One region of the Streptomyces cynarae genome, then DNA from elsewhere that is predicted to be linked to it. Evidence: riboswitches for the same ligand, from Rfam matches in the RefSeq annotation. Region 1 holds a riboswitch; the other holds the start of a gene.
The links. Region 1 has a riboswitch for cobalamin ahead of N8I84_RS30045 (Nickel transporter NicT). Riboswitches for the same ligand answer to the same signal wherever they lie in the genome.
Positions count from the first base shown of each region.

Region 2: linked by a shared signal. The riboswitch ahead of N8I84_RS10255 (cobalamin biosynthesis protein) and the one ahead of N8I84_RS30045 (Nickel transporter NicT) in region 1 are both predicted to bind cobalamin.

Region 1 covers NZ_CP106793.1:6,602,922-6,610,528, forward strand. The annotation lists gene modB (molybdate ABC transporter permease subunit) at 1-272, opposite strand, end outside; gene modA (molybdate ABC transporter substrate-binding protein) at 269-1,096, opposite strand; gene N8I84_RS30025 (molybdopterin-dependent oxidoreductase) at 1,288-1,770, shown strand; gene N8I84_RS30030 (TOBE domain-containing protein) at 1,801-2,199, opposite strand; gene N8I84_RS30035 (hypothetical protein) at 2,319-2,906, shown strand; gene N8I84_RS30040 (YcnI family protein) at 2,947-3,702, shown strand; gene N8I84_RS30045 (Nickel transporter NicT) at 3,724-4,827, opposite strand; cobalamin riboswitch at 4,856-5,065, opposite strand; gene N8I84_RS30050 (ArsR/SmtB family transcription factor) at 5,157-5,504, shown strand; gene N8I84_RS30055 (hypothetical protein) at 5,529-7,271, opposite strand; partial or broken gene N8I84_RS42850 (molybdopterin-dependent oxidoreductase) at 7,345-7,607, opposite strand, start outside.
Region 2 covers NZ_CP106793.1:2,168,062-2,175,668, reverse strand. The annotation lists gene cobN (cobaltochelatase subunit CobN) at 1-1,937, opposite strand, end outside; gene N8I84_RS10260 (cobyric acid synthase) at 1,934-3,442, opposite strand; gene N8I84_RS10255 (cobalamin biosynthesis protein) at 3,439-4,395, opposite strand; cobalamin riboswitch at 4,496-4,636, opposite strand; gene N8I84_RS10250 (DUF397 domain-containing protein) at 4,731-5,006, shown strand; gene N8I84_RS10245 (hypothetical protein) at 4,907-5,215, shown strand; gene N8I84_RS10240 (hypothetical protein) at 5,309-5,524, opposite strand; gene N8I84_RS10235 (inorganic phosphate transporter) at 5,538-6,830, opposite strand; gene N8I84_RS10230 (class II aldolase/adducin family protein) at 7,248-7,607, shown strand, end outside.

The sequences.
Region 1 (7,607 bases):
ACCCCGAGGACCAGGCTCACGGCGGTCGCCGCGGTGGCGCTCACCAGGGACAGCCGCAGCGCCTGCCACACCTCCGCGCTGGTCAACTGGTCCGGCAGGGTGTGCCAGGGGGCCCGCACGAGCAGCGCCACCAGCGGCAGCAGCAGGAACGCCAGGCCCACGAGCGCGGGCAGCAGCAGCGGCAGCGGAACACCGGGCCGGCGGACACGTCCGCGCCGCGGGCCGCCCACCAGGGTGTCGGCCGCGGCGTCGGACGCATCGATCCGGGTCACGGCTGCAGGAACCCGGCCTCGGTCAGCACCTTGCGGCCCTCGGCGGAGGTCACCAGCGCGATGAACGCCTTCGCCGCCTCGGCGTTGGGCGCGTCCTTGAGCAGGGCGATCGGGTAGTCGTTGACGGCCTCGGCCGACTCGGGGAACTGCACGCCCTGCACCTTGTCACCCGCCGCCCTCACATCGGTCCGGTAGACGACCGCGGCGTCGGCCTCCTTCAACTCCACCTTGGTCAAGGCGCTCTTGACGTCCTGCTCGTACGACACCGGCGTCAGCTTCAGACCGCTCGTGGCCAGTGCCTTCTGTGCGGCGGCCCCGCACGGCACGGTCTTGTCGCACAGGACGACCTTCAGGCCGGACTTGGTGAGGTCCTTCAGGGAGGAGACCTTGTCCGGGTTGCCCGGCAGGGTGGCGATCTCCAGCTGGTTGCGCACGAAGGTGACCGGGGAGGTGGCCGTGTCCTTCTTGTCCGTCACGATCGCCATGGTCTTGGGGCTGGCCGCCGCGAAGACGTCCGCCGGGGCGCCGCCGGTGATGCTCGCGGCGAGAATGTCGCTGCCGCCGAAGTTGAAGGACACCTTCGTGCCGGGGTGCTCCTTCTCGAACTGCTTGCCCAGGGTCGTGAAGCTCTCCTTGAGGGAGGCGGCGGCGAAGACGGTGACCGTGCCGGACGGCTTCGCGGACGCCGAGGAGTCCGCCTTCGTGCCGGAACCGGAGCCCGAGGAGCCGGATGAGGAGGAGCAGGCGCTCAGGGCCAGCAGCGCGGCGGCCCCCGCGCCGGCCGCCAGGAGCGTGCGGCGGGTCCGGCGCGCGGAACGGGTCATCACGGATCGACTCCCTCTGTTCGTCCGGGAGGGATCACCGGACCCCTCGGATACACCGATCATAGTGCCGCAGATACCAGCCGTAAGCGTTCTATGGCATCGCATGAGCCGGTCTGTCTCGCATCTCGAGCACGCATGTGCGTTTGCACGGAGCCCGCGCACGGGTATCGTCATCCGGGAGGTGGTGCGCCGTGGGCCAGTCCTTGACGGAACCGGTCGCCGACGCCGCCGCACCGGCGGAACTCGCGCTGATCGGGGACCTCGCACGTCCCGCCCGGCTGACCGTGCCCGACCTGCTCGCCTGGCCCCAGCACGAGGCGCGCGTCAGTTTCGAGTGCGCCACCAGCGGTGTACAGCACCACCGGTTTGCGGGCCCGCTGCTGCACGACGTGCTCTCGGCCGCACACCCCGCATTCGACCTCGCCCGGCGCAAGGACCGGCTGCGCTTCCTGATCGCCGTCACGGGCACGGACGGCCACCACGCCCTGCTGTCCTGGGCCGAGATCGACCCGGACTTCGGCCGGGCGCCCGTGCTGCTCGCGGCCCGTGTCGACGACACCCCGCTCGACCGGTCCGGGCCGCAGCCCGTGCTGCCGCAGGACCGCTGCGGGGCGCGCTACGTCAGCGGCGTCACCGCGATCCGCGTGGACGGCCGTTACGGCCCGTGGACATGAGCCCCGCGGAACACCGGATCGCCGTCCCCCTCAGGCCCGGTCGATATGGACGTTCGTCGACTTCACCCGGGCGGTGGCCTCCATGCCGACCTCAAGACCCAGTTCCTCCACAGCCTCCCTGGTCAGCAGGGAGACCAGACGGTGCGGCCCCGCCTGGATCTCCACCTGGGCGGCCACGTCACCGAGCTTCACGGCGGTGACGATCCCCGGGAAGGCGTTGCGGACAGAGGTGTACGAGGGGGCGTCCTCCTCGCCGGTGCCGCCGCGCGCCAACTCCACCGAGAACGCGGCAAGGTCCCTGCCGTCGATGACCCGCCGCCCGCTCTCGTCGCGCCGCGTCGCCACCCGCCCCGCGTCCGCCCACCGCCGCGCGGTGTCCGGGCTCACCCCGAGCAACCGGGCGGCCTGGCCGATTGTGTAGGACTGCATGCGCGCCACGATAGGCGCCCTCGCCACCCCCTCCACAACGCGCCCCACGCCGCCCCCGGCACGCCGGATCTGCGGAAACGGACATGATCGCGGGTGTCCGCATGGGAGGATCCCACCCCATGGACGTGTCCTGGACGGTGCGGAGCCTGCGCGCGGCGGTGTTCGCCGTCCTGTGCGTGCTGCTCGCCGTCGGCGGACACACGCTGGCCACCGGCGCGGTGCCGCCGGTGTGGGCGGACGCGGCGGGGTTCCTGCCCGTGTTCGCCGCCGGTGCGGCGCTCGCCGGGCGTGAGCGCTCGCTGCCCGGTATCGCCCTCGCGATGCTCCTCGTCCAGGGCGGGCTCCATCTGGCCTTCGACGCGGCCGAGCCGGCACAGATGCCGATGGGCATGCCGGGCATGGCGCACGGCATGCCCATGGCCGCCCCGCCGCACGCCATGACCTCGCACGCCGTCGTCGCGCACCTGGCCGCCGCCCTGCTGGCCTCCTGGTGCCTGCGGCGCGGCGAGGCCGCCCTGTGGTCGCTGCTGCGCAAGGCCGCCGCCTTCGTCCCGCGTCTCGCCGTCCGATGGCGTACGGCACCGCTGCCCGCGTACGTCAGGCCGCCGCGCCCGTACGCCCGCCGACGCCGGCTCCCCGGACAGGCGCTGCTCCGCCACGCCCTCCACCGGCGCGGCCCGCCCCCGGCGGTCCCGTACACCGTCTGAACCCCCCAAGACCCAGCACTAGTACGGAGCTTGCCCACCCATGTCCCCGATGCGTACCACCCTGCGCCGCGCCACCACCGTCGCCGCACTCGCCGCCGCCGGTGTCCTCACCGCGGCCGGCGCGGCCTTCGCCCATGTCACCGTCCACCCCGAGAGCTACGCGAAGGGCGCCACCGACGGTGTGCTGACCTTCCGGGTGCCCAACGAGGAGGACACCGCCGCGACCACCAAGGTGCAGGTCTTCCTGCCCACCGACCACCCGATCCTGGGCGTGCTGGTCAGTCCGCAGGACGGCTGGACGGCGCAGGTGACCACCACCAAGCTCAAGACCCCGGTCAAGACGGACGACGGCACCATCACCGACGCGGTCTCCCAGATCACCTGGACCGGCGGCCGCATCCGGCACGGCCAGTACCAGGACTTCAACGTCGCCTTCGGTCAACTTCCGGAGAACGCCGACCAGTTGACGTTCAAGACGCTGCAGACCTACTCCGACGGAAATGTCGTCCGCTGGATCGAGGAGGCCCAGAAGGGGCAGGACGAGCCGGAGAACCCGGCGCCGGTGCTCCAGCTGACCGCCAAGGGCACGGCGGAGGGCGCCGGTTCCACCGCGGCTCCCGCAGGCACCGAGGAGAAGCCGAGTGCCACCACGACGAAGGTCGCGGCCACCAGTGACTCCACCGCCCGCGGGCTCGGCATCGCCGGTCTGGTCGTCGGTGTCCTGGGCCTTGCCGCCGCGGTCTTCGCGATCGCCCGCGGCCGCAGCGGCGCCTCCGCTTCCTCCAGCGGCGAGTGACCGGCCACCGCCCCGCCGGCGTCAGTTGCCGTCGGCGGGGCGGGGAGCCCAGCGCTCCTCCACCTTGGCCAGCCGCCAGTACGTGAGGGCCGCCGCCCACACCACCAGGAACAGCCCCACGATGACGAAGCCCACGTTGTCGAGGTCGAGCCCGGCGATCCAGCCCGTCACCGCGTCCCGCAGGTCCAGCTTGTCGTGGAGCACTCCGACCAGCTCGATCGTGCCGATCAGGAAGGCCACCGCGATCGACAGCCCGGTGATGGTGAGGTTGTAGAACACCTTGCGCACCGGATTCGAAAAGGCCCACTGATACGCGAAGTTCATGAACGTGCCGTCGAGGGTGTCGAACAGGCTCATCCCGGCCGCGAACAGCAGCGGCAGGCACAGGATCGCGTACCAGGGCAGCCCGGCCGCCGCCCCGCTGCCCGCCATCACCATCAGAGTGACCTCGGTAGCGGTGTCGAAGCCCAGGCCGAACAGGAAGCCGAGCGGGAACATCTGCCCGGGGCGGCTGATGGACCGGGTGAAGCGGCCGAGGATCCGGTTCATGAAACCCCGGGAGTCCAGGTGGGTTTCCAGCTCCTTCTCGTCGTACGTCCCCGCCCGCATCGCCCGGAACACCCGCAGGATGCCCATCAGCGCCACCAGGTTGAGGGCCGCGATGAGATAGAGGAACGAGCCGGAGATCGTCGTGCCCAGCACGCCGAGCACCTGGTGCGTACGGGAGTTCTCGTTCATCAGGCGCCCGGCCAGCTGGGTGCCTCCGGCGATCAGCGCGGCGAGCACCACCACCACGCTGGAGTGCCCGAGCGCGAACCAGAACCCGACCGACACCGGACGCTTGCCGTCCGCCATCAGCTTGCGGGTGGTGTTGTCGATGGCCGCGATGTGGTCGGCGTCGAAGGCGTGCCGCATGCCCAGCGTGTACGCGGTGACACCGAGCCCGATGCCGAACGCCTTGGAGCCCATCTGGTAGTGCTCGGGCACCACCAGCAGGAACAGCACGCCGAACGCGGCCACGTGCAGGGCGGCGATCACCGCCAGCAGCCCGGCGGTCCGCAGGGTGTCCTCGCGTCGCCAACGGAAGGAGGCGGCCTCGGGCAGGGCAGGGTCGGTCAGGGTCATACGGTCAGGCTCCAGCACCTCGTGGATCACTTCGTGAGATGCCGTGGCCGGTCTCCTGGCTGACGGATCACCGCGCCCGCCCCTACCTTCCCGGCCGACGTGCAGCCAGTGGCGCCACCCGCTGGAGGCGGGCGGCACGGGACGGGAACTCCCCGATCACAGTGGCGAGGGCCGCTCCGGCCTGAGTCCCTGGGGACTTTCACCGGTCTTCCCGAACACCACGGCCCGGCCACCTTAGGGCCGGGGCGGCGACGCCTGCAAGGCTGCACAGTTGCGCAGGTATCCGTAGGTATCCAAGATCACACGGGGGCGCCTGGGAGAATGTGCGCATGCATCTCGTCCCCGCCGACCGCGCCGGCAGGCGCACCATCGACGGCCACCGGGTCTGCGAGGCCATCGAGGCCATCGGTGCCCCCGAGGCCGTACGCACCTGGGCCGACCGCTTCTCGCTGCTGGCCGACCCCGGCCGGCTCGCCCTGCTGCTGGCCCTGCACCGGGCCGGGCCGCTCGCCGTCTCCGACCTGGCGGTGGCGACGGGTATGAACGACCCGGCCGTCTCGCAGGCGCTGCGGCTGCTGCGGACGGCCGAGGTGGTGGCGGGTGAGAAGGAGGGGCGGATCGTCCGCTACCGGGTGATCGACCCCGTGGTGAACGAGCTGCTCAAGCAGGTGACCTGAGGACGGATCGGTTCCTCGGACGGCTCACTTCCCGTGCGAGGCCGGGTCCTTCTGCGGTGCCAGGTGGATGTCCTGGCTCGACAGCGTCAGCGGCGACTCGGTGAAGGCGCGCAGCCGGACACGGACGCCCTTCCCGGGGACGGTGAAGCCCTTGCCCGGCGCCTGGATCCGGTAAGTGGCGGTGGCGTGGGCGCCGACGGACGACGGACCCTGGAGCACCTTCCACCAGAGGCTCTCGCCGTGGCCGGTCGTCATCATGAAGTGGGGCTGGACGGCGGAGTCGCCGGTGTTGTTCACACGGACGGTGAGCGTCTTGACGGTCGCGGCCTTCCGGGTGGAGCCGACGGTCTGCATGCGCAACGGCGGTTGTCCGGTCGCCGCAAGCGTCGCGGCCACCAGGGCCGGTGCCACCAGGGCCCCGGCCAGCACCGTGCGGGCCGTCCGCCGGCCGTGCAGCAGCCGGGGCTGCCACGCGGTGGCGAACGCGGAGGGCGGCGCGGTGACCGCCGCAGCCAGCCACAGCGGCGTCATCATCAGGTAGTAGCCGTCCTGCGAACGGGTCGCCAGGAAGAACGCGCACCAGGGCAGCACGGTCGCTGCCGGACCCAGCCGGCGCACGAACAGCACGAACAGGGCCAGCAGACCCGCCGCCAGCAGCATGCTCGCGTGCGAGTACCAGGACAGGCGGTCGCTGCCGTCGGTGTAGTAGAGGGAGATGCCGACCAGGCCCTGGCCGTGGATGGTCGCACCCTGGGTGAACGGCAGCACGATGCCCTCGATCCAGGTGCGCGGCTCGGTCACGATGAAGTACCCGTTGATCAGCAGCCACGTTCCGGAGGCGATACCCACGATCCGCCCCACGGCGAGGGCCGCCTCGCGTGCCCCCAGCTCGCCGCGCCGCAGTGCGTAGACGCCGGCGAGCAGGAACGGGGTCAGGAACCACGGCAACTGCTGGCTGGCGCAGGCCGCGCCCAGGCATGCCGCCCGCAGCCAGTCGGCCGGGCCGCCCGTGCCCATCCGCGTCCAGCGCACCACCACCGGGATCAGGAACGCCAGCGCGAGGACCGCCGGGTAGCCGAGCCGGGCGTACATCGGGATCAGGCCGAAGCCCAGGCAGACCATGGTGGCCGCCGAGCGCCACGGCGTCGGCAGCATCTTCCACATGACGATCGCGCCGAGGACGATCGCGGTGGTGGGCACCAGGACCTCGGGCAGCGCGTCGTGGCCGATCGACAGCAGCGGCGCGGTGAGCATCGCGGTCAGAGGCGGATAGGCGTAGGTGTAGTCGTAACCGCCGTCCACGGTGGTGGTGTAGGCGACGGAGCTGTGGTGCCCGAACAGCCAGGGCCAGGCCTGCCCGTACACCGGGTTTCCGTGCAGCAGCTCGCGGGCGGCCTGGATCGTGAGGATCGACTCGTCGCTGTAGCCGTGCCGCATGCCGGTCGCGCAGTAGACCAGCGTGATCCCCGTCACCAGCACCACGAGATCCAGGCGCGCCAGCGAGCGGCTGCTCCGTACCACCAGCGTCAGTACGCCCGTCACCAGGATCGACACGTAACAGACCGAGATCACCGCGGCGATCAGCGGCTGATGGCCGGCGGCACTGTTCCACACGCCGCGCGTGCCGATGAACAGGCTGATGTTCGCGAGCAACGTGAGAACACGGTGCCACTGCGCGGGGACCCGGTCCGGTTCGTCCTCGTCGCGTGCCACCGGTGGGCGCACCCACCGGGTGCTCGTCGACGCCTTCACTTCTGCCAAGTGCACGCCAGGAACGTAGGTGGACAGCATGAACACCGAGCGCCCGGAGGTGAAGATTCCGGTGTGGCCCCGGTGGACGTCAGTAGACGTCCCGCACGTACCGCTTCTCCGCTGCCAGCTGCTTCACGTAAGCCGCCGCCTCCGCCTCGCTCAGGCCGCCGTGCAGGACGGCGATGTCCCGCAGCGCCTTGTCGACGTCCCTGGCCATGCGGGAGGCGTCCCCGCAGACGTAGAAGCGGGCGCCGTCCCGGAGCCAGTGCCACAGCTCGGGGCCGTGCTCGCGCATCCGGTCCTGGACGTAGACCTTGGCGCGCTGGTCGCGGGAGAAGGCGGTGTCGAGGC
Region 2 (7,607 bases), 4.4 Mb from region 1:
TGCACGTCCTTGATCTCGCACAGATAGCCGTCGATGTGCATGACGAACTCGTCGAACTCGTCGTCGTCCGGCTGCTCGTCCACATGCAGGTCGTGGTGGAGCTCGGCCGCCTTGACCAGCGTCCAGATCTGGGCGCGTACGGTCGGCGCCTTGGTCGGGTCCAGGTCGGAGACCAGCGCGTACTCGTCGAGGAGCTGCTCCAGCTTGGCCAGGTCGCCGTAGGTGTCGGCTCGCGCCATCGGCGGTACGAGGTGGTCGACCACGGTGGCGTGGCCACGCCGCTTGGCCTGGGTGCCCTCGCCGGGGTCGTTGACGATGAAGGGGTAGATCAGGGGCAGGTCGCCGAGGACGGCGTCCGGCGCGCATCCCCTGCTGAGACCGAGGCCCTTGCCGGGCAGCCACTCCATCGTCCCGTGCTTGCCCATGTGGACGACGGCGTCGGCGCCGAAACTGTTCTCCAGCCAGCGGTAGGCCGCCATGTAGTGGTGCGACGGCGGCATGTCGGGGTCGTGGTAGATCGCGATCGGGTTCTCGCCGAAGCCGCGCGGCGGCTGGATCATGACCACGACGTTCCCGAACTGGAGCGAGGCGAGCACGATGTCGTCGCCGTCGACGTACAACGAGCCCGGCGGCTCACCCCACGCCTCGGTCATCGCGTCCCTCAGCTCCGGGTCGAGCTTCTCGAACCACGCCCGGTAGTCGGCCAGCGGCACGCGCGCGGGGGCGGCGGCCAGCTGCTCCTCGGTCAGCCACTCCACGTCGTGACCGCCGGCCTCGATGAGGCGGTGGATCAGCTCGTCACCGCCCGCCGGGTACTCGGTGAGGCCGTACCCCGCCTCCCGCAGCGCGTCCAGCACCCGTACCGCCGAAGCGGGCGTGTCCAGGCCGACCGCGTTGCCGACCCGTGAGTGCTTGGTCGGGTACGCGGTGAAGACGAGCGCGATCCTCTTCTCCGCGTTCGGCTTGTGCTTGAGCCGCGCGTGCCGTACGGCGATCCCGGCGACCCGCGCGGCCCGCTCCGGGTCGGCGACGTACACCGGGACGTCGTCCGGGCCCTGCTCCTTGAAGGAGAACGGGACCGTGATCAGCCGGCCGTCGAACTCCGGGATGGCGACCTGCATCGCCGCGTCCATGGGGGACAGGGCGGCGTCCGACGCCTCCCACGCGGCGCGCGAGGAGGTCAGGCACAGCCCTTGCAGCACCGGGACGTTCATCTCGGCCAGCGCGCCGATGTCCCAGGACTCCTCGTCACCGCCGGCCGAGGCCTGCGAGGCGTGCGTGCCGCCTGCTGCGAGGACCGTGGCCACCAGGGAATCGGCCTTGGAGAGGACCTCGTACAGCCCGGCGTCGGCGCCGCGCAGCGAACCGCAGTAAACGGGAAGGGCGTTGGCGCCGTGCGCCTCGATCGCGTCGCACAGGGTGTCCACGAAGGCGGTGTTGCCGCTGAGTTCGTGGGCCCGGTAGAAGAGCACGCCGACGGTCGGACGGTCCTCGCTGAACGGGCGCGCGCCGTGGACGCCGTACTCCGGCATCTTCCGCGGCTCGTCGAAGCCCTCGCCGGTCAGCAGCACCGTGTCGGACAGGAACCGGGCGAGTTCGGTGAGGTTGGCGGGGCCGCCCTCGACCAGGTACTTCAGCGCCTCCGCCACGACACCGGCCGGTACGGACGACTCGGCCATCAGCTCGGCGTCGGGGACGGTCTCCCCGCCGAGCAGCACGGTCGGGATGCCGGCCGCCTTCAGCCGGGCCAGTCCGTCCTCCCAGGCGCGCTTGCCGCCCAGCAGGCGTACGACGGCGATGTCCGCGCCCTCGATCAGCCCCGGAAGCTCATCGGCGACGTCCACCCGGGTCGGGTTGCCGATCCGGTAGGGCGCGCCGGAGGCACGGGCCGCCAGCAGATCGGTGTCGGCGGTCGACAACAACAACACTGTGCTCATGCGGGCGCTCCCGGGGGGATGAAAGGCAGTCCTTGCGGCGCGCCGGACTCGATGAGCCGCCACAGCGCGTCCGTGTCCGCGTGCTGTTCGATCAGGTCGCCGAGCCGGTCGAGCTGCTCCTCGCGCAGCGCGGCGAACGAGGTGTCGGGGGACGGCACGAAGCGGCGGCCCGCGGCGGCGGCCACCTCGCGCAGGAAGGCCCGCCGGAAGCCGTCCGACTCCAGGGACCCGTGCCAGTGGGTGCCCCAGGTCTGCCCGACCCGGCAGCCGTCCAGGAAGGGTGTGCCGCCGGTGACTTCGGCGACCCCGTGGTGGATCTCGTACCCTTCGACGGGCTCGCCGAGGGCTTCCCCCGCCGGCCGGGTGAGGGTCTTCTCGCGGGCGAACCGCACCCGCACGGGCAGCACTCCGAGCCCTTGGACACTGCCGACGCGCGACTCGACCTCGTCCTCGATGTGCTCGCCGAGGATCTGGAAGCCGCCGCAGACGCCGAGGATCGGCCGCCCTTCCGCGGCCCTTCGGACGAGGGCGTCCGCGAGGCCGCGCTCGCGCAGCCACTCCAGGGCGCGGACGGTTCCCCGGGTTCCCGGGATCACGACGAGGTCGGCGTCCGCCAGCTCCTCCGGCCGGTCCACGAACCGGACGACCACACCCGGCTCGGCGGCCAGCGCGTCCACGTCCGTGAAGTTGGACATGAGGGGGATCGCGCAGACGGCGACGCGCAGCACGTCCTCACCGACGGGGGCGGTCACCTCGGACTCGCGGACCGCGCCCCGCAGGGACACCCTGAGCCCGTCCTCCTCGTCGATCCCGAGCCCGTGCCGGAACGGCAGGACTCCGTAGGTGCGCCGCCCGGTGAGGTCCCGCAGCATGTCGAGGCCCGGTTCCAGCAGGCTGACGTCCCCGCGGAACTTGTTGACCAGGAATCCGGCGACGAGCTCCTGGTCCTGGGGCGAGAGCAGCGCCACCGTCCCGAAGAAGGACGCGAAGACACCGCCGCGGTCGATGTCGCCGACGACGAGCACGGGTAGCCGGGCGTTGCGGGCGATCCCCATGTTCACGATGTCGGTGCGCCGCAGGTTGATCTCCGCCGGGCTGCCGGCCCCCTCACAGATCACCGCGTCATACGTGCCCCGCAACTCGGCGAGGCAGTCCAGCACGGTGCCGAGGAGCCGCTGCTGCCGACCCCCGTGGTACCCGCGCGCGCTCAGTTCACCGACCGGCTTGCCCAGCAGCACGACCTGGCTGCTCTGCTCGCCGCCCGGCTTGAGCAGCACGGGGTTCATCAGCGCGGTCGGCTCGATACGGCACGCCTGGGCCTGCATGGCCTGCGCCCGCCCGATCTCGGCGCCCTCGCGGGTGACGAAGGAGTTCAGGGACATGTTCTGCGCCTTGAACGGCGCGACCTCGACCCCCTGCCGTACGAGCCAGCGGCAGATACCGGCGGTGACGACGCTCTTGCCGGCGTCGGAGGTGGTACCGGCGACGAGGAGTCCGCCGCTCATGACGTCCGTCCCTTCGCGAGAAGCCTTCGGGCCGCCAGGCGCCCGGCGACCGTGATGCCGAGCGCGAGCCCGCTCACGCGCCGGGAGAGCCGTACGGCCCGCTCGATGTCGTCCGTACGGACGGCGCGCCCGGCCGCGTTGAGCACGGGCCGGTGCTCCACGCGCCCCCCGTACGACAGCGTTCCGCCCAGCCGCACACCCAGGGCGCCCGCGAACGACGCCTCCACGGGCCCGGCGTTGGGGCTCGGGTGCTTCGCGGCGTCGGCGCGCCAGGCGCGTACCGCGCCCCGCGGATCGGGGCCCGCCGCTGCCGCGAGAACGGCGGTGAGCCGTGCTCCCGGCCATCCCGCGACGTCGTCGAGGCGCGCCGAGGCCCATCCGTAGCGCCGGTAGCGGGGCGACTTGTGCCCGACCATGGCGTCGAGCGTGTTGACGGCGCGGAAACCCACGAGACCGGGCACCCCGGCGACGGCTCCCCAGGCGAGCGCGCCCACCACGGCGTCGGAGGTGTTCTCGGCGACGGACTCGACGACCGCCCGGGCGATCCCGTCCGCGTCCAGCGCCTGCGGGTCCCGCCCGCACAGATGCGGCAGCCGGGCGCGTGCGGCCTCGACGTCCCCCGCCTCCAGGGCGCGCCCGATGGCGCCTGCCTCCCGGGCGAGCGACGTGCCCCCGACCACGGCCCAGGTGGCGGCAGCAGTCAGGGCCGTGGCGGCGGTACGGGAGGGACGTACGGCGGATGCGGCGAGCGCCGCCGCTGTCACGGCACCCCCGGCGCAGACGGCGGTGTGCAGTGCGCCCCACCCGCGGTGGTCCCGCCACAGCACCCGTTCCACGGCCGCCGCGGCCCGCCCGAACGCGGCGACCGGATGCCCGCGGCGTGGATCGCCCAGCAGGAGGTCGCCGAGGAGGCCGGCGGCGGCGCCGTACGCGAAGACGCGATCGGCACCCATCGGCTCAGCCGACCGTGCGGTCGGACAGTGCTCGGTGACAGAACCTCAATCGGCAGCCGCGCATGGCGATATGTCCTCACTCAGGGTGTCCACGCCCTGGTTCGACGAGACCGGCGGCGAGAGTTCCTGGCTCCCGGGGAGTTCTTCCCCGGTGACAGTGGCGGGACCGCGCCGGACTCGCACCGGCTTCCTCTCCTGCCGCCGTACTGGCTCCGGCAGTCCACCACGCACCCAGAACAGCCGTCAACTTGCTCTTGACCTGCGACGCTGTGGTGTGCTGAGTCCCACACCACTGAAATCGCGTCAGTTGCCCGAATCGCGCCTTTGGTTGTGAAGTGACGGTCCCAGTAGGTGGTCCAGGGGCGTGCGTTCCGGCGCGTGACTCGAAACGGCGCACCGGTCCGGTGCTCGTCTTTCGCCGTACGGCGGGGTGTGCTTTGCTGGCCGGACTCGAGAAACCCGGCAGTGGACGGCGTCCGAGCGAACCGTCCAGAGGACGGGAGGGACCCACATGGGGGACAGGGCCAAGGAATTCTCGGCAGGCGCGGGAGGTCCCCACGCGCCGCACCCCTCGCTGGCGGCAGCGGCTCCGCTGGCACTCTTCTCCCTGACGACGGGGATGTTCGCAGTCGGCATCGGTGCGCTGGCGGCGCTGCTGGTGCCCGGGACCCCGGCGCGGGCCCTCGTGTGGCTGGTGGTCACCATCGCGGCCGCCGCCTGCGCGGGCCTGTGGTGGGGCCTCACCCCGGTCGCGGAGCGTCTCCGTGTCCTGGGCCGGGCGACGGCGGCCGTCCGGCAACGCGACTCGCGGACCCCTTGACCTCGGTAACGCGAGAAACCCCCGCAGCGACACCGCTGCGGGGGTGACGCGCAGCGACAGCGCTGCGTGTGCGATTCCGAAGTGCTCCGGCCGTCAGGCGACGATCAGATGGATACCGTACGCGACCGCAGCCGCGCAGGCCGCGAAGCAGGCGTAGGCGCCGGTCGCCGCCAGGGCGGCCGCGCCGCCCCGGGCCGAGTCCTTCTTGGTGAGGCCCACGACGCCCAGGGTGAACAGGGCCACCAGGGCCACGGTGACCCCGAGGCTGACGCCGAAGACGGAGCCGAGGGCTGCCCAGTCGATCTTCATGAGTGGTGATTCCTTAAACCGTGGCGGCGGGGGCCGGCTCCGCGGAGGGGCCGTCAGGGGCCGGGATCGTGGCCTGCAGGTCGGTGGTGGCGTCCGTGTCCGCCGGGGCGGTGCCGGGCGCCGCGCTGTCGGCCGCGGCGACGGGGCCCGCCGGGGGCGGGATGACCGCCGCGATCGCCGCGGTGACGACGCCCGCGGGCTCCGTCTCGATGTCGTTGACGTTGTCCACCGTGACCGGCTTGCGGCGCGACAGGGTCCAGATGACCCCGGCGCCGGCGACCAGCAGCACGCCGGTGGCGACCGTGCCCCAGGTGCCCTGCTTGGTGAGGAGTTCGGCGCCCGCGCCGACCAGGCCGGCCGCCGGGAGCGTCAGAACCCACGCGGTCAGCATCCGGGTCGCGGTGGACCAGCGGACCACGCCGCCCTTGCGGCCGAGGCCCGCGCCCATGACGGCGCCGGAGCAGACCTGGGTGGTGGAGAGGGAGAAGCCGAGGTGCGAGGAGGCGAGGATCGCGGTCGCCGCGCTGGTCTGTGCGGCGAAGCCCTGCTGCGGCGCCAGGTCCGTCAGGCCCTTGCCGAGGGTGCGGATGATGCGCCAGCCGCCCAGGTAGGTGCCGAGCGCGATGGCCAGACCGGCCGAGACGATGACCCAGGTGGGAGGGTTCGAGCCGGGGGCGATGACACCGCCGGTGACCAGGGCCAGCGTGATGATGCCCATCGTCTTCTGCGCGTCGTTCGTGCCGTGGGCCAGGGAGACCAGGCCCGCCGAGGCGATCGAGCCGGCCCGGTAGCCCTTCGCGGTCGCCTTCTCGTCGGCGCGGCTGCCGATCACGTACGACAGGCGGGTGGCGAGCATCGAGGCGAGGCCCGCCACGAGCGGCGCGGCCACCGCGGGGATCAGGACCTTGGTGACGATCGTCGAGCCGTTCACCGCGGACCAGCCGGCCGAGGTGACGGCGGCACCGATCAGACCGCCGAAGAGGGCGTGGGAGGAACTGGACGGCAGACCCAGGAGCCAGGTCAGCAGGTTCCACAGGATGGCGCCCACCAGGGCGGCGAAGATCACTTCGACGCGTATGCCCTGTTCGTTGATGATGCCGCCGGAGATCGTCTTGGCGACCTCGACAGAGAGGAAGGCGCCGAGGAGGTTCAGCGCGGCGGACATCGCCACCGCCGTCTTGGGCCTCAGGGCGCCAGTCGAGATGGTCGTCGCCATCGCGTTGGCTGTGTCGTGGAAACCGTTCGTGAAATCGAACACGAGAGCGGTGACGATCACGATTCCGAGGAGGAGCGTGATGTGTTCCATTTACCCAGGCTTCTGTGGGGAAGGTCAGTGGCTGTTGGACCGTAGGCAACCTGGGTGAACGGAAGATGAACTGAGACGGGCCGCAGGGTGTACCGATCGGCGTATCGGCGTTCCGTTTGTGGTCGGCCGACGGGGGTCGCACCTCGAACGAAGCCGCAATTCAGGCTTCCGGAAGCTCTGGTACGTGTCCGGGGGACGTCTCGGGGAGTTGCGCCGGGCTCTTCGCCGGCTCGTCGTGAACCGCTTCAGCCGGTCCCGGGACCGGCTGAAGAGATTTCGGTCACCCTCCAGCCTCTCGCTGGTGTAACCGCCTCCTGGGGGAGGTGTGTCCATATATGTACACTTCCGGGCCCGTGGCTTCCGGCCTGCTGTGCGCCGGGCCACCCCCGCGCGGACCCCGCCTGGCAGGATCGCGGCATGGCCGATCAGCGACATGACGCAGGGGACGCCCGGGAGGCCGTACGGCACGGGCGGGGGGCGGCCGCGGCGGGGGAGGTGGCGCGGGCCTGGGACCAGCTCGTCGCGACGGCCCGCCGCACGGTCGCCGACGGACTGGTCGTCGGTACCTCCGGCAACGTCTCCGTACGCGTCGGCGACACCGTGCTGGTCACCCCCACCGGAGTGCCGTACGAGCGGCTGACGCCGGGCGACGTGGTCGGGGTCGACCTGGACGGACACCAAGTGCTCGGCACGCTGCGCCCGACCAGCGAGCTGCCCATGCACCTGGCCGTCTACCGCACGACGGACGCCCGGGCCGTCGTGCACACCCACGCCCCC